3 regions of the Alcaligenes sp. NLF5-7 genome follow, and region 3 is predicted to be linked to each of the others. Evidence: predicted binding sites of a transcription regulator. Region 3 holds the regulator's gene; each other region holds the start of a gene.

Region 1 (7,332 bases), 1.0 Mb from region 3:
TTGCTGATCGGGGAGTGTCATGAATACAGCGTCCACGGCTTTAGCCGCGTCCGATAACCCGCAGATGGAACTGGTTTGCCCAGCGGGCAGCTTGCCTGCTTTGAAAGCAGCCATTGATAACGGAGCCGATAGTGTCTATCTGGGGTTCCGGGATGCCACCAATGCCCGGAACTTTGCCGGGCTTAATTTTGATGCACAGGCGATTGCACAAGGGATTGATTACGCACACCAGCGCGGCCGCAAAGTTTTGCTGGCTCTCAATACCTACCCGCAACCCAATGCCTGGCAACAGTGGCGCGACGCGGTGGACAGAGCTGCCCAGGCTCAGGTCGATGCGGTCATCATGGCAGACCCAGGATTGATGGCCTATGCCAGTCAGGCACATCCCAATCTGCGCTTGCACTTGTCGGTGCAGGGTTCAGCCACCAATCCGGAAGCCATCAAGTATTACCACCAGAACTTCGGTATTCAGCGCGTGGTTTTGCCGCGTGTCCTGTCCATGACCCAAGTGGAGCAGGTCTGTGAGCAGGTCCCTGTTCAGGTTGAGGTTTTTGGCTTTGGCAGCTTGTGCGTGATGGTGGAGGGCCGCTGTGCCTTGTCCTCCTATGCCACTGGTGAGTCCCCCAATACACATGGAGTCTGTTCCCCCGCCGGGCATGTGCGCTGGGAGCAGACAGATCAGGGGCTGGAGTCGCGTCTGAATGGTGTGTTGATCGACCGCTATCAGGATGGTGAAAATGCGGCTTACCCCACTTTGTGCAAAGGGCGTTTTGATGTGGCAGGCGAAAACTATTACGCACTGGAGGAGCCCACCAGCCTGAACACTTTGTCCTTGTTGCCACAACTGTTGGCGGCGGGTGTCAGCGCAATCAAGATTGAAGGCCGACAGCGCAGCCCGGCTTATGTGGCTCAAGTTACCCAGGTTTGGCGGCAAGCCATTGATTCGGCCAAATCCACGCCAGCCCGTTATTCAGTCCATCCGGCCTGGATGGGGGCTTTGAACAAACTGGCCGAAGGGCAGCAACATACGCTGGGTGCCTATTCTCGGCCCTGGAAGTAGAGCATGGGAGGCTCAATCATGAAATTATCTTTAGGCCCCTTGCAGTATTACTGGTCCCGCGTTGCCACGATGCAGTTTTATGAGTCGGCCTGCGACTGGCCGATCGATGTGGTGTATCTGGGCGAGACCGTATGTTCGCGTCGTCACGAGCTACGACTGGATGATTGGCTGGATATTGCCCAGATGCTGGCCCAGGCTGGCAAGGTGCCGGTTCTGTCTAGTCAGGTCTTGCTGGAGTCCGGGCGGGACGTGAATACGCTACGCAAGGTCACCGAACAGGCTGATTATCTGGTCGAAGCCAATGATATGGGAGCAGTACGTTTGATGCAGGGTCGGGACTTTGTCGCTGGCCCTTTTTTAAATGTTTATAACGGGCCAGTGCTGGATTTGATTGCTTCTCAAGGCGCGGTGCGTTGGGTGATGCCTCTGGAAATGGGCCGTGCAGGATTGGCGCAGTTGCAGCAAGACAGACCTGCCGGTTTGGAAACCGAGGTCTTTGCCTTCGGGCGTTTGCCCCTGGCTTTCTCGGCCCGTTGCTTTGCGGCGCGTAACCGCAATCTGCCCAAGGACAATTGCCAGTACGTGTGCATGGACTATCCCGATGGCTTGCTGCTGGAAACCCGTGAAGGGCAGGGTTTTCTGACGATTAACGGTATCCAGACTCAATCCGCCTGGGTGTACACCTTACTGGAGCAGGTACAGGATTTGCGCGATTTGGGTGTGAATATGCTGCGTTTGAGTCCGCAATCTCAGCATATGGATGCGGTCGTGCATTTGTTTAATGACGTGATTCAGGGGCGTATTCAGGCAAGGGATGCCCACGAGGATATGCTGCCTTTACTGCCCGCTAAGGCCTGCAACGGTTTCTGGCATGGTCGCCCCGGTTTGGAATGGGTGTCGCCGGTGTCAGAGCGTTTTTAAGGGAGGGATGGAAGAATGAATGAAATAACGACTCCCCGTTTACCCGCTGTTGTGGCGGGTGTTTTAAGCCGATTACCTCCGTGGCCCGGCTCCCGCTTGTTTTGTACGGGCTTGAACGTGCTGATGCGTCCGCACTTGCCGGCTGACATTGCGGAACGGTTGGAAGGGCGAGCTTTACGCATACAGGTGGCGGATGCCGGCTTAGCGTTTGACTATACGTGGCGCCAAGGGGCTTTTTATCCTCTGTCGGCACGCGTACAACGTCCGGATTTGACTCTGAAAGCGGATCTTTGGGCTTTTTATCAGCTTTTGCAGCGGCAGGAAGATCCGGATACCTTGTTCTTTAATCGACGTCTGTCGATTGAGGGTGATACCGAATTGGGTCTGATGGTGAAAAACACCCTGGACGCCTTGGACCCCGATATTCTGCATCCGCGTGCAGTGCTTAAACAGGGTAAAGCAGCTTTACAGGATGTGCTGCGCCGCCCGATACGCACCCCCGCTTCTTCCTGAGACAATTAAGAGCGTCGCACTTCAAAGTGCGGAAACAGCTTCTGGAGGTTTTCCAAAACTTCCGCTCCCGGGTAGGCCTGCAAAGCCTGCCCAGTTTCATTCAGGAAATCATCATCACAGCCTTGTGTGCGGAAAATCTGCACGGCATAGCGCTGGACGCCCAGCTCATGCAGGTGTTGTCCCAAAGCTTGTACCGAGGCGGGACTGTGCAGCTGGGGATGAATAGTGCTGCGGCACTCAAACAGAACGTCTTCGTTCAGCAGCAACTGCAAACTGCGTAAGGGCGCAGCGGCACTATTGCTGCGTTGAGTAATGGCGTCGTAGTGACTGAACTCTGCCTTGATATCCAGGCCTATCCAGTCCACCCAAGGCAGGATTTCCAGCAGTCTGGCCGGATGTGTGCCTGCGGTGTGTAAACCGATTTTGAAACCCAGCCTGCGCACCGCGCGGATGGCGGAGCCCAGGGCCGGGTCCAGTGTGGGCTCGCCGCCGCTAAAGACGACGGCATCCAGCAGGCCGACGCGGCGATTCAGAAAGTCCAGCAAGGCGTTCCAATCAATAGCACTGTCTGGTGTGCGCTCTTGCAGGTGGGGGTTGTGGCAGTAGCCACAGCGCCAGGGGCAGCCTTGCACAAAGATGACAGCGGCTAATTGGCCGGGGTAATCCGTAGCCGAGAAAGGGGCGCAGCCACCCACTTTCAATGCCACTTTGTGGGCAGGCGTGGCCGGGTAAAGATGGCGCGTGGCGTAAGTCATGGAATTTGACCGGGCTGTTTATCGGGTGGGGACGGTATTGCTTGCGCAGGCGCTGGCTTCGGTGAAGTAGCGTCGCTCATGAAACTCACCTTGCTTGCCAATATTGAAAGACGACATGGGACGGTGATAGCCCATGACGCGTGTCCAAATTTCGCAAGGCTGGCGTTCGGAATCTTGAAGAGTGATGGTGTCGGTGTTCATGAATAACTCCTTGGAAAAAAGGGCCGTCACGCTATGCGGATGTGACTAGCCTGGGTGTGTGCCAAGAGGCTGGTTGTAGATAAAGGCTGAGGACAACTAAAAGCCTGGTTTTAGTTGAGCCAAGTGGATTGGGTTTAGCCTGTCGTGGTAAAAAGTTGGCTTGAAGAGATCGGCTTTAATGGACTGGTGTCGGTGTCGGTGTCGGTGTCGGTGTCGGTGTCGGTGTCGGTGTCGGTGTCGACGACGGCGTTGACGTGTCCGCGATAACTTCGTTTTGAACGTCAGCCTCGGCCCGAGCTTGAGCTAACTTGTTGGCCAGCAATTCGCTGTCGCAATGCGGGCAAAACTCATGTTTTCCAGACAGATAGCCGTGCTTGGGGCAGATAGAAAATGTGGGCGTAACGGTGATGTAAGGCAAGGAAAAACGGTTCAAGGCTCGTTGCACCAGATTGCGGCAGGCATCAGTGCTGGACAGTGCTTCGGTCATATAGAGGTGCAGCACGGTGCCGCCGGTGTATTTGCCTTGCAGCTCGTCTTGTCGCTCCAATGCCTCGAAGGGGTCTTCAGTAAAGCCCACCGGCAGCTGTGAGGAATTAGTGTAGTAGGGCATTTGCTCGGTCCCTGCTTGCAGAATGTCGGGCCAGCGGGCGCGATCTTCTTTGGCAAAGCGGTAAGTGGTGCCCTCGGCAGGGGTGGCTTCCAGGTTGTACAGGTGGCCGGTACTTTCCTGAAACTCCACCATGCGCTCCCGAATGTGATCCAGCAAACGCAAGGCAAAGCGGTGCCCCCACGGCGTGCAAAGATTCTGCTTGTCCTGGGTAAAGTTGCGGATCATCTCGTTAATGCCGTTAACTCCCAGCGTGGAGAAGTGATTACGCAAGGTGCCTAAATAGCGGCGTGTGTAGGGAAACAGCCCTTGGTCCATATGTTGCTGGATCACCGTGCGCTTGATTTCCAGGCTGTCACGACCCATTTCCAGCAGCTCATCCAAACGGGCAAACAGACCAGCTCCATCGCCTTGATACAGATACCCCAAGCGGGCGCAGTTCAGGGTGACCACTCCCAGGGAGCCGGTTTGCTCGGCAGAGCCAAACAAGCCATTACCGCGTTTGAGCAGCTCGCGCAGATCCAGCTGCAGGCGGCAGCACATGGAGCGGATCATATTGGGTTCCAGCTCGGAGTTAATGAAGTTCTGGAAGTAGGGCAGGCCATATTTGGCCGTCATGGCAAACAGGCGCTCGGCATTCGGGCTGTGCCAGTCAAAATCCCGGGTGATGTTGTAGGTGGGAATCGGGAAGGTGAAGGCACGGCCACGGGCATCACCCTCGCTCATGACTTCGATATAGGCCTGGTTGATCATGTCCATTTCGGCCTGCAGATCCCCGTAGCAAAACGGCATTTCTTCGCCACCGATTTGCGGCACTTGCTCGCGCAGGTCTTCGGGGCAAACCCAATCAAAGGTCAGATTGGTAAAGGGCGTCTGCGTCCCCCAGCGTGAGGGTACGTTCAGGTTGTAGATCAGCTCCTGCATGCATTGGCGCACCTGTTTGTAGCTCAGGCCGTCCTTGCGGATGAAGGGCGCCATATAGGTATCAAAGGAGCTGAAGGCCTGGGCTCCGGCCCATTCGTTCTGCAGGGTGCCCAGGAAATTGACGACCTGACCGACCGCACTGCTTAGATGCCGCGGTGGGCCGGATTCAATCTTTCCGGGTACGCCATTGAGCCCTTCGTTCAGGAAAGTGCGCAAGGACCAGCCGGCGCAGTAGCCAGAGAGCATGTCCAGATCGTGGATGTGCAGGTCGGCCTGACGGTGTGCCTGGCCGATTGCTTCGGGGTAAACGTGGCTGAGCCAGTAGTTGGCAATCATCTTGCCCGAGCTGTTCAGAATCAGACCGCCCAGCGAGTAGCCCTGGTTGGCATTGGCTTGCACGCGCCAGTCCTGGCGGTCCAGATATTCAGTAATGGAACGGATGATGTCCAGCTGAGCAGCTGGACGCGAGGCAGTTTCCTGGGTAGCCATATTTTTCACCAGAACCTATATATAGTGATTTTTAGGATTCACGACACTATATATGGTGGTTTTTGAAGGGGCTAGGCGATTGTCGTCCAGGCTTGATCTAGGTTAATTTTGTGCTCGAAGTGACTGGGTCAAGGGGGTTGTCGGAAAGAAGTCGTTGGGCACTCCTTACTCTGATCGTTCGTAGGTGGAGATTTGTGAAGTCGAGGTGGTCATGCTGCCAGGTATAAAGAGTTGGCTATGGCCATGCTATGCAAGCAAGCAAGCAAGCAAGCAAGCAAGCTGTTTATGTGGGTTGCGTGCAAGTAGCACAACAGCAGCTTGGCTCCTGCCGGTGGAGTCGCACTGTAGCGGGCTCCACGGATAAGCGGTGTACTTGTCTGTTACAGTGCGCCGTCTCTTTTCCGGGAGGCAAAAAAATACCCGCTGACTTTTTACAGGCCAGCGGGTATTTCTTTAATAGCAGGACTTGAATAGCGGGTTTAGTGCTTGAATCGTGCTTTTAGCGCAATACAAAGTGCCTGCTGATACTGGCTGACTTGTTCAAGCAGGCGTTCCTCGTGGGAAGCCCAGCTTTGTTTCTGCTCTTCGGTGCGTGTGGGGGCGGGTGACCAGGCAGAGTCCGGAAAGAAAGGGTCGTCCTTCCAGCGAGGGATGATGTGCCAATGCAGATGCGGCACCTGATTTCCGAATTGAGCCAGATTGATCTTGGCGACTCCCAGTTGTTCACGCTGAGTCTGCTCAACCACATATACGGCTGCCATGATGTGCTGCCGTTGTTCTTCAGACAGGTCTGTCATTTCAGCCACATGATCTTGCCAGATTATCCGTGTATAGCCGGGAAACGGGCTGTCCGTGACGGCCAATACCTGCAGCCCTGCACCCGACCATAGCAATTGATCGGGTTTCAAGGCACACAGGGGGCAAGCGTGGGTGCTCATGCAGGCTGACCGAAGAACAGGTTCTGCAAGGCAACGCCTGGATCAGGTTCACGCATGAAGGCCTCACCGACCAGGAAGGCTTGCACCTGGTTCTCGCGCATCAGGGCCACATCTTCAATGGTGTGAATACCGCTTTCGGTGACAACGCGTTTTTCGCTGGGGATAAAGGGCAGCAGGTCCAGCGTGTTCTGGGTGCTGGTTTCAAAGGTGCGCAGATTGCGGTTATTGATGCCCAGCAGGCTGGTCTTCATTTGCAAGGCAATATCCAGCTCGGCGCGGTCATGTACTTCAACCAGTACGTCCATGCCCAGTTCGTGGGCCATTTCTTCGTACTCCATCAGCTGATCCTTCTCCAGCGCGGCGACGATCAGCAAGATGCAGTCGGCACCCATGGCTCGGGCATGGATGATCTGATAGGGGTCAATAATGAAGTCTTTGCGCAGTACGGGCAGTGCGCATACTGCACGGGCCTGGCGCAGGTGGTCGTAGGAACCCTGGAAATACTGGATATCGGTCAGGACCGACAGGCAGGCCGCCCCGTGGGCGGCGTAGCTGGAGGCAATCTCAGTCGGGTTGAAGTCGGCACGGATCACACCCTTGGACGGGGAGGCCTTTTTGACTTCCGCAATAATGGCAGGCTTGCCTTGAGCAATCTTGTCTTCAATGGCGCTGGCAAAGCCGCGCAGGTCGTTCCGGTTCTTCGCTTCGCGCAGCAGATCGGACTCGCTGCGCAGTTGGCGGGCGGTGACGACTTCAGCTCTTTTGGTGTCGAGGATCTTGGCCAGAATGTCGTTCATGGATTTAACTTCCTTGTATAAGCGCGGAATTGTTCGAGTTTTTCGCGTGCGGCACCGTTGGCAATGGCCTCAAAAGCCATGCGCAGGCCTTGTTCAATGGAGTCGGCGTGGTTGGCAGCATAGATGG
Region 2 (7,332 bases), 1.7 Mb from region 3:
AGCAGACCCTTGGCATAGGTTGTTTCGTCAAAGGCATCGCAAGGACCGTATTCACGCGACAACTGTACCGAAGCCTTCAGCAGGTAGTACTGGATGGCTTCAAAGGTACGGTGGGTCAGGCCCAACGCTGCCGGGTCGGAGTAACGGGTGCCGTTCTTGGCCAGGTAGTAAGCGTAGTTGATGACGCCAACGCCCAGGGAGCGACGCTTGTTGGTTGCGTTCAGCGCAGCCTTGACCGGGTAGTCCTGATAGTCCAGCAAAGCATCCAGAGCGCGAACAATCAGTTCAGCCAGACCGTCCAGCTCGTCCAGGGACTCCAGAGCACCCAGGTTGAAAGCCGACAGCGTGCACAGCGCGATTTCGCCTTCGGGATCGTTCAGATCGTTCAAAGGCTTGGTGGGCAGAGCAATTTCCATGCACAGGTTGGACTGGCGCACGGGAGCGCGGTCGGCCTGGAATGGGCTGTGCGTGTTGCAGTGGTCCACGTTCTGAATGTAGATACGGCCAGTGCTGGCACGCTCTTGCATCAGAAGGGAGAACAGCTCCACGGCAGGCAGGCTGCGCTTGCGGATGGCAGGATCTTGCTCGTACATCTCGTACAGACGCTCGAACTCGTCCTGGTCGGCAAAGAAAGCTTCGTACAGGCCGGGCACGTCGTGCGGCGAGAACAGCGTGATATGGCTGCCCTTGATCAAGCGTTGGTACAGCAAGCGGTTGATCTGAACACCGTAGTCCAGGTGACGGATACGGTTTTCTTCCACACCGCGGTTGTTCTTCAGAACCAGCAGTGTTTCCACTTCCAGGTGCCACATGGGGTAGAACAAGGTTGCCGCACCACCACGCACGCCGCCTTGCGAGCAGGACTTCACAGCCGCCTGGAACATCTTGAAGAAAGGCAGGCAGCCGGTGTGCTGAGCCTCTCCGCCGCGAATTTCGCTGCCGACGGCGCGAATGCGGCCACCATTGATACCGATACCGGCGCGCTGCGATACGTAACGAACAATGGCGCTGGTCGTAGCATTGATGCTGTCCAGGCTGTCGTCACATTCGATCAGCACGCAAGAGCTGAACTGACGGGTGGGTGTGCGCACGCCAGCCATGATGGGCGTAGGCAAGGAAATCTTGAATTGCGATACCGCGTCGTAGAAACGTTTGATAAAGCTCAGACGTGTGTCGGCTGGGTAACGGGCGAACAGACACATGGCCACCAGTATGTACAGGAACTGGGGGCTTTCGTAGATGCGCTTGGTCACGCGGTTTTGAATCAGATACTTGCCTTCCAGCTGCTTGACGGCACCGTAGGAGAAGTTCATGTCACGCCAGTGATCCAGATGAGCATCCAGCTCATCGAACTCGGCGCGCGTGTAGTCTTGCAGCAGATGCGGATCGTAGCGACCTTCCTTGGTTTGCAAGGTCACGTGATCGAACAGGCTTGGAGGTTCAAACTGACCAAAAGCGATTTTGCGCAGATGGAAAATCGCCAGACGGGCAGCCAGATATTGGTAGTCAGGCGTATCTTCGGAGATCAGATCCGCAGCCGACTTGATGATGGTTTCATGGATGTCGCTAGTGCGAATGCCGTTATAGAACTGAATGTGAGAGCGCAGCTCTACTTGGGAGACGGACACATTACTCAGACCTTCAGCGGCCCAATCAACCACTCGGTGAATCTTGTCGAGGTTAATAGGTTCTGTACGGCCATCTCGTTTGGTGACCATTAGCTGTTCGGTTGATTGCATGTCAGTCTCTGAAATCGGGGGTGATTGACGGAAGACGCGGCTTTTGCAGCCGCCAGCGTCAGTTGATGCACACCATATATAGTGTGATATTGGCGTCATTCTACTACATATAGCGGATTGAGCGAATAGCGGTTTTGCGACTGCAGAGCAGATTCAGCGCATAAAAATGCAACTAATCTTTGCTCTGCTAACAATTTCCTATTGCGTCTGGAGCTCTTGAACGCAGCGCAGCAAAGCCTCGCCATAGGCCTCTCTTTTGCGTACGCCTATGCCTGTAATCGGCTCCAGATCAGCCTCTGAACTAGGGCAGCGAATGGCCACTTCGCGCAAAGTAGCATCATGGAAAATGACATAGGCTGGCACACCATGTTCGCGTGCGGTGGCCGCACGCCAGGCGCGCAAAGCCTCGAATCGTCTTTGTTGATCGGGTTCAAGAGCAGGTCCGGCAGGCGCCTGACCTTTTACTCGGTGTGCAGCCGGTCCGCGTGTTACGGTTTCGCGCCGCAACATCAGGGTGCGCTCCCCTTTCAGCACTTCGCGGCTGGCCTCGGTCAGCAACAAGGTGCCGTAGCCCTCCGGGTCCACCGTGACCAAGCTATGCGCCAGCAACTGGCGCAGCACTCCGCGCCAGGCTTGATCGGTCAAATCCTTGCCCACACCAAAGACGGTCAGCTTGTCGTGCTCGTGCTCTTTGACACGATCCGTCAGCTTGCCCAGCAGGATGTCGATCAGGTGCCCGGCCCCGAAGCGCTGACCGCGCTCACGCCATAATCTATAGATGGTGGAGAGCATTTTCTGCGCCGCCACTGTGCCATCCCAGGCTTCTGGCGCTTCCAGACAGGTGTCGCAGTTACCGCAAGGTTCTATTTGCTGGTCAAAATACGCCAGCAAGCGCTGGCGACGGCAGGAAATGGTTTCGCAAAGGCCCAACATGGCATCCAGCGCCTGTCCCTGCTGGCGTCGGTGTGCCGCATCGCCTTGCGACTGGTTAATCATGCGGTGCAATTGCACCACGTCCTGCAGGCCATAGGCCAGCCAGGCCGTGGCCACTTCGCCATCGCGCCCTGCCCGCCCGGTTTCCTGGTAATACCCTTCTACCGATTTGGGCAGGTCAATGTGGGCTACAAAACGCACATCCGGTTTATTGACGCCCATGCCAAAAGCAATGGTCGCCACCATGACCACCCCTTCTTCTCGAAGGAAGCGAGCCTGGTTGATGGCGCGCTGCTGCGCGTCCAGTCCTGCATGATAGGGCAAGGCATGAATACCGTTCTTGCACAGGAACTCGGCCGTGTCTTCCACGCGCGAGCGCGACAGACAATACACAATCCCCGCATCTCCGGAGTGCTCTTCCTGAATGAAACTCAAGAGCTGCTTGCGCACCTCGTTCTTTTCAATGATGCGGTAGCAAATATTGGGACGATCAAAACTGGCAACAAAATGCCGGGCATCCTCCAGCTTCAGGCGCTGGGCAATTTCTACCCGCGTCAACTGAGTGGCGGTAGCGGTCAAGGCAACCCGTGGCACACCTGGCCAACGCTGGGCCAGCAAATCCAGACCCAGATATTCAGGGCGAAAATCGTGACCCCATTGCGATACGCAGTGGGCTTCGTCAATGGCAAACAGGGAAATCTGGCCGCGTGCCAGCAAATCCAGGCAGCGGTCTGTCAGCAAACGTTCGGGAGCCACATAGAGCAGATCCAACTGCCCCGTCAGAAATTCGCGCTCGACCTCGCGGGCAGTTTGCCAATCCTGGGTGGAATTCAGATACGCCGCGTTAACGCCCAACTCGTTGAGGGCGTCCACCTGATCCTGCATCAAGGCAATCAGGGGAGACACTACCACGCCGGTGCCGGGTCTCACCAAAGCAGGAATCTGGTAACAGAGCGACTTGCCGCCGCCGGTGGGCATCAAGACCAGGGCGTCGCCGCCTTGGATCAGGGTCTCGATAATCTCGTGCTGAGAACCACGAAAACTGTCATAACCAAAAACTTCCTGAAGAACCTCAAGTGCTGACTGGGCCATGCCGCCTGCTTAAAAAATCGGAATAGAAAAACGCAGCGCGATGTTCGACTGACGACTTTCCAGATGACGGCGAGCTTGCAAACCCACCCTAAGGTGGGGACTGTACCAGAACTGCTGCGTGACCCCAAGGTAGCGGTTCTCCCCGCCGGCAACTACCTGCTGCACCTCGTACTGAGTCTTCACTTCACCCCAGCGGCGCAGGGGCACGGACAGACCGACAATCTGCCGACTGCTGGCCGCATCCACCTTCATGCCCTGGTAACGGCTCAAATCCAGAAAATTGTCCTGGTAGCGTTCACCCTGCCACTGCAGGTGCAAATCATCCAGCACATCCAGGCCGTAGGCTGCCTGATATCGCCACCCCTGCCCCACCGCATGGGAAGCTTTGGCCACGCTGGCTTGCCACACGCCAAAGTCCGGCGATCGATAGGTTGCACCCAGACCGGTCAGCCCAAAATCACGAGCGCTTTCCATCTGGGTATCAATACTGGTACGACTGGTGACATCGGTACTGAGCATCAAGCTGCCAGCCGAAGAGCCATACACAAGATCCCCGTTATCCTGCTTGCCCGTCATGTCCAGCGCGCCAACGGCCAGGGCATAGCGCCATGGCCCGGCCGGGCCCTGCTCGAACTGCTGAGTGATATTGATACCGCCCAGTTCCACGGGCCGCGCCCAGTCCGGTGCGGTAACCGTGTCATTGCCCAGGGTCAGTTGCAGCCCGTCTTCATTCACATAGCGCCAGTTGCGCTCGCCAAACTGCCAGACCTGGTCGGGCGCGCTGCTCAACCAGCGGGCACTCCAAATTGGAGAGGACTGCTGACTATATTGGATGGAGCGCGCCAGACTGGCGGTGCTGGCACCGCTCAGACTGAAATCGGAAAATGTGTAATCCATGGAGGCCGCTGGACTGAGCAGGTCCTGATCTCCTTGGCGATGCCACTGCGTAGCATCAAAAAATGGCTCCACGGGCGGGAGCTCCTGGGCCGGGATGGCCTGCGCCTCATCCACGCCATACACGCGGGTAGCAGACAAATTCTCCAGCCCAACACGATTTTGAGCGGTGGCCAATGGAACAGCGAACAGCATGGCAAGACCGACCAACAGCCCGCCTGCCAAGCCTCGCTGGCAAGCTTTTGTACGCATGATTTATGTCACAAAAAGAGTTTAGCGCCGGGCATCCAGCATCACTTCGCCGCTCGCATCCAGGGAGCGTTTGATGGCGGAGTATTTTTCCAGCACAGCAGACTTATAGACTACACCAATCAGACGGCCCGAGCCGTCACCATTCAATACAGGCAGACGCTCCCCGGCAAAGCTCACAAAGTGTTCCTGAGCCTCGTCCAGACTCATATTCGGGTAGAGCGTCTTGACGAAATCCATGCGCAGAATATCGCCCACCACACGCTCCTGGGCAGCGTTGTCGTCCAACAACATTCGAGTCAGGTCAGGCTGAGCAATCACACCTTGATAAACTTGCTCCTCGTTCACCACATACAAATAGCGCACGGGGTAGTCCAGAAACATCTGCAAGGCATCACGCATCTGGGTGGTGGTGCTGACGACGGTATCAGCCGGACGTACCAGCTCGGCCAAGGTGGTGTGACGCAACTTGTGGCGCAGCAAGGCATCGCGCTCGCGCACCAGGGTGACTTCATACATGGCGACCTCGGCCACACCACGGGACACAAAATAAGCCATGACACAGGCCACAATCAAGGGCAGCACCAACTGATAGCTCAACGTCATTTCAAACAACATCAGTATGGCCATGAAGGGAGCGCTGGTGGCGGCCCCCAGAAACGCGCCCATGCCCACCAAGGTGAACAAGTACAACGGTAAATCCAGACCTGGCAAGATCAGCAAAGTCAGTTGACCAAACAAGGTACCGAAGGCCGCGCCCACAAAGATGGCGGGGGTAAACACACCGCCGACAGCGCCCGAACCAACTGTCAGCCCTGTGGCCAGAACCTTGAACGCCAGGATAAGCAGCACGCTGTACCAGGCCCAGTCGCTGTGCAGCATGGAGGACACTACGCTAAAGCCATTACCCGCCACGCGCGGCATGACAATCAGCAAAAGTCCCAGCAACAAACCACCCAAAGCCAAGCGCAAAGGCAAACCCAGGCCAGTACGCTTGAACAGGGTACGGAACAGATTCAACAATTTCAGGAAAGCGGGTGCAGCCAGACCAATCAGCACACCCAGGACCAGAAAGGGCAAGATGTCCCAACCCGCAACGGCCTGAACATTCGTCATTTCGTAAGGGGCATGATAACCACCCAGCATACGCATGGTCAGGTGAGCACTGACAGCCGCCATCAACAGGGGGCCAAAGCTGCTCATGGTCATGGTGCCCAGCACAATCTCGGCCACAAACACGGCACCGGCGATCGGGGCGCCATAAGCGGCAGCTACACCGGCTGCGGCGCCACAGGCCACCAGCAGGCGCAGACGGGCTTCACCAAACAAGGTGAAGCGGCCAATCGCGGAAGCGGACAAGGAGGCCAGATGCACCATCGCCCCTTCGCGGCCAATCGAGCCGCCCGAGGCCACCGTCATCAAGGACGACAAGGATCGCAGCAGCCCCTGGCGAATGGACAAGCGGCCATCGCCAATGGCCACAGCTTCCATATAGTCAGAATTGCTTCCCGACGGCAGACGCCCTGCCAGCCATAGCAGCATACCGGCACACAAGCCGCCCAAGGTGGGAAACAGGAGGCGCATGTACCAGGGCAGACTTTCCGTGACTGCGACGATCCCCCCGTGCTGACCCGTGACAACTTGCTGCACCAAGCGCATGCCCTGATGAAAGGCCAAAGTCGCCAAAGCACCCAAAATACCAGCCAAGACCGCCCAGGCCAGCATGGCGGGCATATCAGACAACCACTTGAAACCCTGCAGACGCTTGCGCATCGACAGCACGGAATGGGCAATCATAAAAAAGGTCAGCCTTTAAAGCTGGGCGGCAAAGGTGGGCGAGACAATCCAAACATGCGCCAGTACACCCACACGTTGAAAATCAGCACGATGGGCAAGGTAATCACAATCGCCGACAGGATCAGGCTCAGGGCTGGCACCCCGGCAGCGGCGTCCCAGATCGTCATCTCGTCCAGGATCAGATAGGGGAAGAAACTGAACGCCAACCCGGCCATGACGGACACCATCACGAACAGGGTCAGCAAAAAGGGCAAGGTCGTGGTGCGATAGCTGCTGTTGATCATGCGCTGCAGGCTCATTTCAATCGACACAAAGCAGCTGAGAATCAAGGCCCACAGGAACAATACCAAGCCCCAATACGGCCCGTCGCTCCATTTAAGCAGCACGCCGGCATTCACAAAGGCCAACACGACGGACACACCCACGGCACCGGCTGCAAACCAGCGTACCGAACGACGGCCCCAATTGACCGCTCGGGCACGCAGCTCGCCGGCTTCACGCATGATGAGCCAGCTAGCGCCTAGCAAGCAGTACGCGGCAATAGCACAAAAGCCCATGAAGACAGAGAACCAGATATAACCCGCATCGCTCTGAAAGCCCACTACGACCTGCGCCAGCAGCACACCAT
Region 3 (7,332 bases):
CTGCAAAGCATCCATGAAAGCCCAAGCCTCTTTTTGGCTCGTGCCCACTTCAAAGCTGACCACCCCTCCAAAGCCGGCCTGCTGCGCGCAAGCGATTTCATGGCAGGGATGCGACTCCAGGCCCGAGTAAAACACCGAACCGACATTCGGATGCTTATCCAGCCAACGCGCTATCGACAGTGCGCTGGCACTGATGCGCTGCATACGTAACTCAAGCGTCTCAAGACTCTTGAGCAGTAACCAGGCATTCATAGGGCTCAGGCAGGCTCCTTGCGAACGCAACACCGCCCGCAGTGGCTGCATCAATGCCTCGGCCCCACCGACTACACCGGCTATGCACCGCCCTTGGCCATCCATATATTTACCGGCAGAGTGCAATACCAGATCCGCGCCGTGCCTCAATGGTCGCTGCAAAACTGGGGTCAGCATGGTGCTGTCTACCAGGAGCAATGCCCCATGGGCATGGGCCATGCGCGACAGCCGGGCAATATCGGCAACCTGCTGCATCGGATTTGCTGGAGTTTCAACAATAAGCAGGCAGGTAGCGCTATCGATCGCCTTTTCCCAAGCGTCGTAATCCAACATGCCAACGACGCGCACCTCCACGCCATAAGGGGAAAAGTGCTGACGCAACATCGTCAGAGTCGTGCCAAACACATCACGTGCGCACACGATATTGCGACCACTCGCGGCAAACGCCATCACCACCGCTGACAATGCAGCCATGCCGGATGCAAACGCCACCGCCGCCTCAGCCTCCTCCAGGAAGGCAACCCGCTGCTCGAACGTCTTTACTGTTGGGTTGGTAAATCGACTATAAACATTGCCCGGCTCCGTCCCGCCAAAACGAGCGGCTGCCTCACTGGCTGAACTGAAGCAATAGGCAGAGGTCAGTGCAAGCGGCTCGCAAAAGCTGTCAGAGACATCGATACCCTGTCCAATCCTGAGCATTTGAGTAGCACCTTGGTCATTGAACATCATGGAGATCTCAGTTGAATTCAGATTGAGTCCGTCGAAAAGCAACAGACGACAGAAAGAGTGAAGAAATACCGGCAATCGCGGTCAGCATGGCCAGGACCATGACTGTGGCCTGATAGCTACCCAAACGGTCATAACCGTAAGCACCTAATTGAGCAGACCCAAAAGCGCCGATCTGGTGAACCAGAAAAAGCATGCCAAATACCTGACCCTTGACGGCGCCTCCATAGCGATCCAGGCAGATCGCTGAGGTCAAAATGACCGTTCCGAGATAACTGGCCCCAAATACAGCCGCAAAGACATAGGTCGTCACTATCCCGGAGGGAGCCAATAACAAGCTCATGGCCAGACAGCGTAGTACGTAGAATGCCGCCAGCAGCCGATGCTGGGAGAAGCGCAGCGCCAACCAGCCAGCCGCTAAACCGCTAATCATTTCCAGCACGCCAAACAAGCTCAAGCTCATCCCCATACTTGCGCGGCTCACCCCGGCATCGCGCCATAAAGGCACCAGATGAACGTCAATGAACGCCATCGACGCCCCACAGCCGAAGAAACCAAAGGCAAGCACGTAAAAGCCAGGATCACGCAACACGACAGGCCAAGTGCCAACGCGTTTCTCCTGAATATGTCCGACAGACTCTTTCGCAGGCAAAGGCACTCGTGCCCCCAGCCAGAACAGCAAGGCCAAAGGCCCCAGGAACAGCAGACCAACAACAAAAAAGACCTGCTGCCATTCGAAATGGGCTTGCAACCACAACCAGAATGGGGAAAGGACAATGAATCCAATTGCCGTGCCATTAGTGATCAAGGCATAAGCGAAGCTTTTATTTTTCTGGTCGAACAACCGGTCAACCAATATGCCCATGGGCACAAACGTCATCGCCGCCAGAGAAAACGCCGCCAAAAGTCCATACAAAATGACAAAAAGCCAGTACTGATGAGGTAGAAGGCCAAGCAAAAGGAATGCTCCCCCTCCAAGCACACTGCCGATCAAGACGGTCCAGATGGGCCCAAAGCGATCCGACAAGGCACCGACCATCGGCGATGCCAGCCCGGATACCAAAAGGAACACCCCGCCCACAAAACCGAAATCTGATCGGCCGCGCTCAAAAGACAGAGCCAGGTCATTGAAATAAACCTGGAAAACCCCTTTGAACGCGCTCGAGAGAAACATGGCCAGAAATCCCAGCCCGACCAGAGAGCGGACAACATTCTTGTTTTGCATGAAGCAACATCCACCTCAGATTTTCAATGGCGCACCGAATCAACTCAGACGAACGGGGCTTGGCTGACAGTACTCTCTATGCAAGTTGTCATACATGTTCCAGAACAAGGTGCAGGTATGGTCCACGGCCTCCAGCGCCTGTTTCGGTAAACCTTGTCCACGAAACCCCGGCGCCACGACCGCCTTGGCGAGTTCAGCACTGTGTCGGCAATTGGGCATGCCACTCAAATTCATCATCACAAAGAAAGCGGGTTGACCGGCATAGCTGGCATACAAGGCTTGCGTATCGCCGTCTGCCACTTTGCGGTTCAAGGCGTCCAGGAACAGACGCGCCTGCTCTCCCGACAGCTCAGAGGCAAACCCCAGCGTGCCCTTATCAGCGACCGTCATATTGATACGCTCCAGCACCCCGGCCCCCGTTGCTCCCGTAAAAGCGGGATTCCAATGAAGCTCAATGACTCTTGATTCTTCCGCCACGAGGACAAATCCTTTCGATGTAAAAATTTCTTGTTTATCGTAAATTCTCGACCATCCAGGCTCCAGACTGTTTCAGGACATAAATAGAAAAGAAAACACCATTAAGAAAAAGGAATAAAAAGCGATAACATCGCTAAATCAAATCAATGATTCATCCGAATAACACATGAAACGGATTTTCTTTGTCGTCCTTCCCCAGATGCACATCCTGGATCTGGGAGGGCCTATGCAGATTTTTGCTTCTCTAACAGAACTGGATATAGCCGACATCAAGATCCAGTGTGTCGGGCCGGAATCCCACATCAAAAGCTACCAGGGGATTTTTCTAAGCGCGATTGCTCCTCTTCCCAAGCGTCTGATCGCAGGAGATGTCGTTGTCGTAGTCGGAAGCAAAATCCAGGCCGAACTCCCCGCAACGCCGGCACAGCAACAAGTGACGCAATGGCTACGTGATATCGGGGGCAAGCTACCGTCGGGAATAGTGATCGCCAGCGTTTGCACAGGCGCTGTGCTGCTGGCACAAGCAGGACTGCTGGATGGTCGCCTCTGCACGACACATCACAATCACCTCAAGACCCTGCAACAACTTGCGCCACAAGCACGGGTTATCAGCAAACGCATCCTTGTGCAGGATGGTCCTATCTCTACCTCAGCTGGCGTTTCTGCAGGAATAGATCTGGCATTGCACCTGATCACCCAGTATTTCGGCAGCGCAATCAGCGCACGTATCGCGCGCGAAAATCTGATTCAGTTTCGTCGTCTGGAAGCAGACCCGCAGTTAAGCGTCCATCTGAGTTATCGCAATCACCAACATCCCTTGATTCATGAAGTGCAAGACTGGTTGGCACAGCAGACGGTTCAAACCCCGCTCAACGAATCCTTATCAGCAAAATTTTCAGTCAGCTACAGGCATCTGAGCCGCCTGTTCATGAAAGAATGCGGCATCAGTCTGAAGCAGTACCAACAGATCATGCGGCTGGACAGATCGCGCCAATTATTCATGGATACCGACTGGTCTATTGAGCGAATTGCTGAGCATTGCGGTTTTGCCAGCTTGCAATCATTTCGAGCCGCCTGGCGGCAACACGAAACACTTCCTCCCTCAAAATGGCGAGATAAGCAAAGGCAAGACTCTCAAGGCCTGCGCTGATCTTGCGCGGTTCCCGGTCAGCGACCTTTTTTGCAACGACGACGCAGAGCCTGACTACAAATGAATTATTAATTTCACCGACTCTGTAAAACGCAGCCAAGAAAAAAGCCCCCACACATTGCTGTGCGGGGGCTTTTGAATTCTGGCGGACAGAGGGGGATTCGAACCCCCGATACGCTATAAACGTATACACGCTTTCCAGGCGTGCGCCTTCAACCACTCGGCCACCTGTCCTAACTGTTCTTTTGGCCAAGCAATTTGAAGCTGCTAACGCCAAGTCCATAATAATAGCAGCACTTATCCTTGTAACGCAAGTGCTCAAATTCTTTCTTCGGCTAATTAGTAGCAACTAAACAGTAAAGCGGACAAACAGCTTATTCCGAGTCCGGCGGATAAGCTCCACCCACCGCTCGCAGCAAGGCTTCCCAATGATCGCGCTGGCGCGCCAGGACGCGCAGGTCGGCACCCAGCAAGCGCACATCGGTAAATTCAAACGGCTCTACATCGTCCAGCCCGGCCAGTTCGGTAATATCGGCCACGCCTCGTCCCTGCCCCAGGATCTTGGGGGCCAGGTACATCAGTAATTGGTCCACTACACCCGCATCAATCAAGGCACCGGAAAGGCGAGCACCGGCTTCTGCATGGACTTCATTGATCTGTTGATCTGTCATCCAGTCCAGAACGGCACGGACATCCACCTGACCTTCGTGCAAGGGCATGGGAATAACCTGTGCATTTCGATCTGCCAGCTCCGCCTCCAGCTCGGGATCACGACGGTGACTGAATACCCAGCACGGCGTGCCGTCCAGCAAGGCAGCTTTCGGGTCCATGCGTAAATGCGTATCCAGCACAGCCTTGATCGGGGGACGCGGCGTAGAAACCGCACGCACATTCATTAAGGGATTATCGGCATGCACGGTTCCGATGCCTGTCAGCACGACGCAACTGCGGGCGCGCCAGTGGTGACCGTCGTCACGAGCCTGCGGCCCGGTAATCCATTGAGAGCGACCGTCCGGCAAGGCACTGCGGCCATCCAGCGAAGCGGCCATCTTCATCCACAACCAGGGACGCCCACGTGTCATGCGGGCAAAGAAACCGGCGTTGATCGCCAGCGCCTGCTCTACGCACAAGGGGCCATCTACGATAATACCCGCCTGACGCAAGCGTGAAACGCCGTTGCCAGCCACCAAGGGGTTGGGGTCGTACATGGAAAAGACAACACGCCCAGCGCCTGCTTTGATCAGCGCATCGGCACAAGGAGGGGTTCGCCCGTGGTGACTGCAAGGCTCCAGGGTGACGTAAAAGGTCGCACCGGCCACACTGACGCCGCGCTCTTTGGCTTGGCGCAAGGCCATCACTTCTGCGTGGGGGCCACCCGCTTGCTGTGTTGAACCCGACGCCAATAATTGGCCATCGCGCACGATCAGGCAGGCGACTCGCGGGTTGGGGGCACTGATATAAAGGGATTTCTCGGCCAGCTCCAGGGCTTGCCGCATCCAGATGACGTCTTCTTGCTCGACCATAGCCTTAGCCGCGGTCGGGATCGTTCATTTCGTCGATCGCCTCTACGAACTCGCGGATGTCTTTAAAGCTCTTGTAGACCGAGGCAAAGCGCACATAGGCCACCTGGTCCAACTGCTTGAGCTCGGCCATGACCAGCTCGCCTATGGTCTCGGAGGAGACTTCGCGCTCGCCAGTCAGTTGAAGTTTTTCTTCGATACGCTGCACAGCGGCATCGACCTGAGCCATGGGGATGGAACGCTTGCGCAGTGCAACGCCCATGCTCGCCCGCAAACGTGCGGGATCAAAATCCATACGAGTGCCATTGCGCTTGGCCACAACCGGCAGGCTCAGCTCGGCACGCTCGTAAGTCGTGAAGCGCCGTTCACAGGCCGAGCATTTACGACGTCGCCGTATGGCGTCGCCTTCTTCGGTGATTCGAGAGTCGATCACCTGGGTATCGGCATGGTGGCAGAACGGACACTTCATTCAAGATCGCGGGCCTCACGGCCCGCTCCGGCTGGATTACTTGGAGGAGTAAACGGGCAACTTGGCAGTCAGCTCGTGTACACGGCGACGAACGTCCGCCAAAACGGCTTCGTCGTGAGGGTTGTCCAGTACATCAGCAATCAGGTGCGCCGTCAATTCCGCTTCGGCTTCTTTAAAGCCGCGAGTGGTCATGGCAGGAGTACCCAAACGCACGCCGCTGGTGACAAATGGCTTCTCGGGGTCGTTAGGAATGGCGTTCTTGTTGACCGTGATGTGAGCCTTGCCCAGTGCTTCTTCAGCCACTTTACCGGTGATGCCCTTGGGACGCAGGTCTACCAGCATGACGTGGCTTTCGGTGCGACCGGACACGATACGCAGACCGCGCTCAACCAGAGTGCGGGCCAGAACGTCAGCGTTCTTCACAACTTGAGCAGCGTAGGTCTTGAACTCGGGAGCCAGAGCTTCCTTGAACGCAACAGCCTTACCAGCGATCACGTGGATCAGTGGGCCGCCTTGAATGCCGGGGAAAATAGCCGAGTTGATGGCTTTTTCGTGTTCGGCCTTCATCATGATGACGCCACCACGAGGACCACGCAGGGACTTGTGAGTCGTAGAAGTCACGAAGTCAGCGTGAGGCACGGGGTTGGGGTAAGCACCACCAGCAACCAGACCGGCGTAGTGGGCAATGTCGATCATCAGCAAGGCGCCGTTTTCATGAGCAATACGAGCCATGCGTTCGAAGTCGATGCGCAGGGCGTAAGCCGAGGCACCACCCACGATCAGCTTGGGCTTGTGCTCTTTGGCCAGGCGCTCCAGCTCGTCGTAGTCCAGCTCTTCGTTCTCGTCCAGACCGTAGGATACGAAGTTGTACAGCTTGCCCGATGCGTTCACGGGGGAACCGTGGGTCAAGTGACCACCTTCTGCCAGACTCATGCCCAGAACGGTATCACCGGGCTTGAGCACAGCCATGTACACGCCCTGGTTGGCTTGCGAACCGGAGTTGGGCTGCACGTTGGCGGCTTCTGCACCGAACAGCTCTTTCAGACGGTCAATAGCCAGTTGCTCGACCACGTCCACGAACTCGCAACCGCCGTAGTAGCGCTTGCCAGGATAACCTTCCGCGTATTTGTTGGTCAGTTGTGTGCCCTGGGCCTGCATCACGGCGGGGCTGGTGTAGTTTTCCGAGGCGATCAGCTCGATGTGCTGCTCCTGGCGCACATCTTCGCTTTGAATCGCAGCCCAAAGATCGGGGTCAACTTTGTCAAGAGTCGCAGAACGGTCAAACATGAGGGTTCCTAAGGATAAAGTGGTAGCAAACTAAGAAAGCAACATTTTAGCGCGGAAGCGCGTCAAACCACCGAGACAAACGTCTCTGGTGGCAGAAACCCCAAAAAACATGGAAATAAGTAAGGCGGCGGCAGGCGGACTCAAGAGAATATGAAAAAAACTCAAACAGTCCGCCCTGGGGAATCAGGATTGCTGGATCAAACGGGGATTCAGGGTATACATACCG

What was found. The regulator NrdR, encoded in region 3, represses ribonucleotide reductase genes. The targets are predictions, from matches to a motif close to CACNANATNTNGTG.
Region 1: the regulator NrdR is predicted to act here: its motif matches at 5,515-5,528, upstream of MID00_RS06700 (ribonucleoside triphosphate reductase).
Region 2: the regulator NrdR is predicted to act here: its motif matches at 1,810-1,823, upstream of nrdA (class 1a ribonucleoside-diphosphate reductase subunit alpha).

The regions. Positions count from the first base shown of each region.
Region 1 is NZ_CP100755.1:1,423,659-1,430,990, reverse strand. It holds gene MID00_RS06725 (peptidase U32 family protein) at 65-1,060, shown strand; gene MID00_RS06720 (U32 family peptidase) at 1,079-1,981, shown strand; gene MID00_RS06715 (SCP2 domain-containing protein) at 1,997-2,494, shown strand; gene MID00_RS06710 (anaerobic ribonucleoside-triphosphate reductase activating protein) at 2,500-3,249, opposite strand; gene nrdD (anaerobic ribonucleoside-triphosphate reductase) at 3,268-3,450, opposite strand; gene MID00_RS06700 (ribonucleoside triphosphate reductase) at 3,626-5,470, opposite strand; gene MID00_RS06695 (HIT family protein) at 5,950-6,408, opposite strand; gene trpC (indole-3-glycerol phosphate synthase TrpC) at 6,405-7,205, opposite strand; gene trpD (anthranilate phosphoribosyltransferase) at 7,202-7,332, opposite strand, start outside.
Region 2 is NZ_CP100755.1:749,660-756,991, forward strand. It holds gene nrdA (class 1a ribonucleoside-diphosphate reductase subunit alpha) at 1-1,739, opposite strand, end outside; gene recQ (DNA helicase RecQ) at 1,938-3,764, opposite strand; gene MID00_RS03555 (hypothetical protein) at 3,774-4,910, opposite strand; gene MID00_RS03560 (ClcB-like voltage-gated chloride channel protein) at 4,932-6,704, opposite strand; gene MID00_RS03565 (cytochrome d ubiquinol oxidase subunit II) at 6,713-7,332, opposite strand, start outside.
Region 3 is NZ_CP100755.1:2,449,785-2,457,116, reverse strand. It holds gene MID00_RS11295 (aminotransferase class V-fold PLP-dependent enzyme) at 1-1,056, opposite strand, end outside; gene MID00_RS11290 (MFS transporter) at 989-2,203, opposite strand; gene MID00_RS11285 (hypothetical protein) at 2,243-2,680, opposite strand; gene MID00_RS11280 (GlxA family transcriptional regulator) at 2,847-3,830, shown strand; tRNA gene MID00_RS11275 (tRNA-Ser) at 3,974-4,064, opposite strand; gene ribD (bifunctional diaminohydroxyphosphoribosylaminopyrimidine deaminase/5-amino-6-(5-phosphoribosylamino)uracil reductase RibD) at 4,205-5,353, opposite strand; gene nrdR (transcriptional regulator NrdR) at 5,358-5,819, opposite strand; gene glyA (serine hydroxymethyltransferase) at 5,856-7,106, opposite strand; gene MID00_RS11255 (YbhB/YbcL family Raf kinase inhibitor-like protein) at 7,290-7,332, opposite strand, start outside.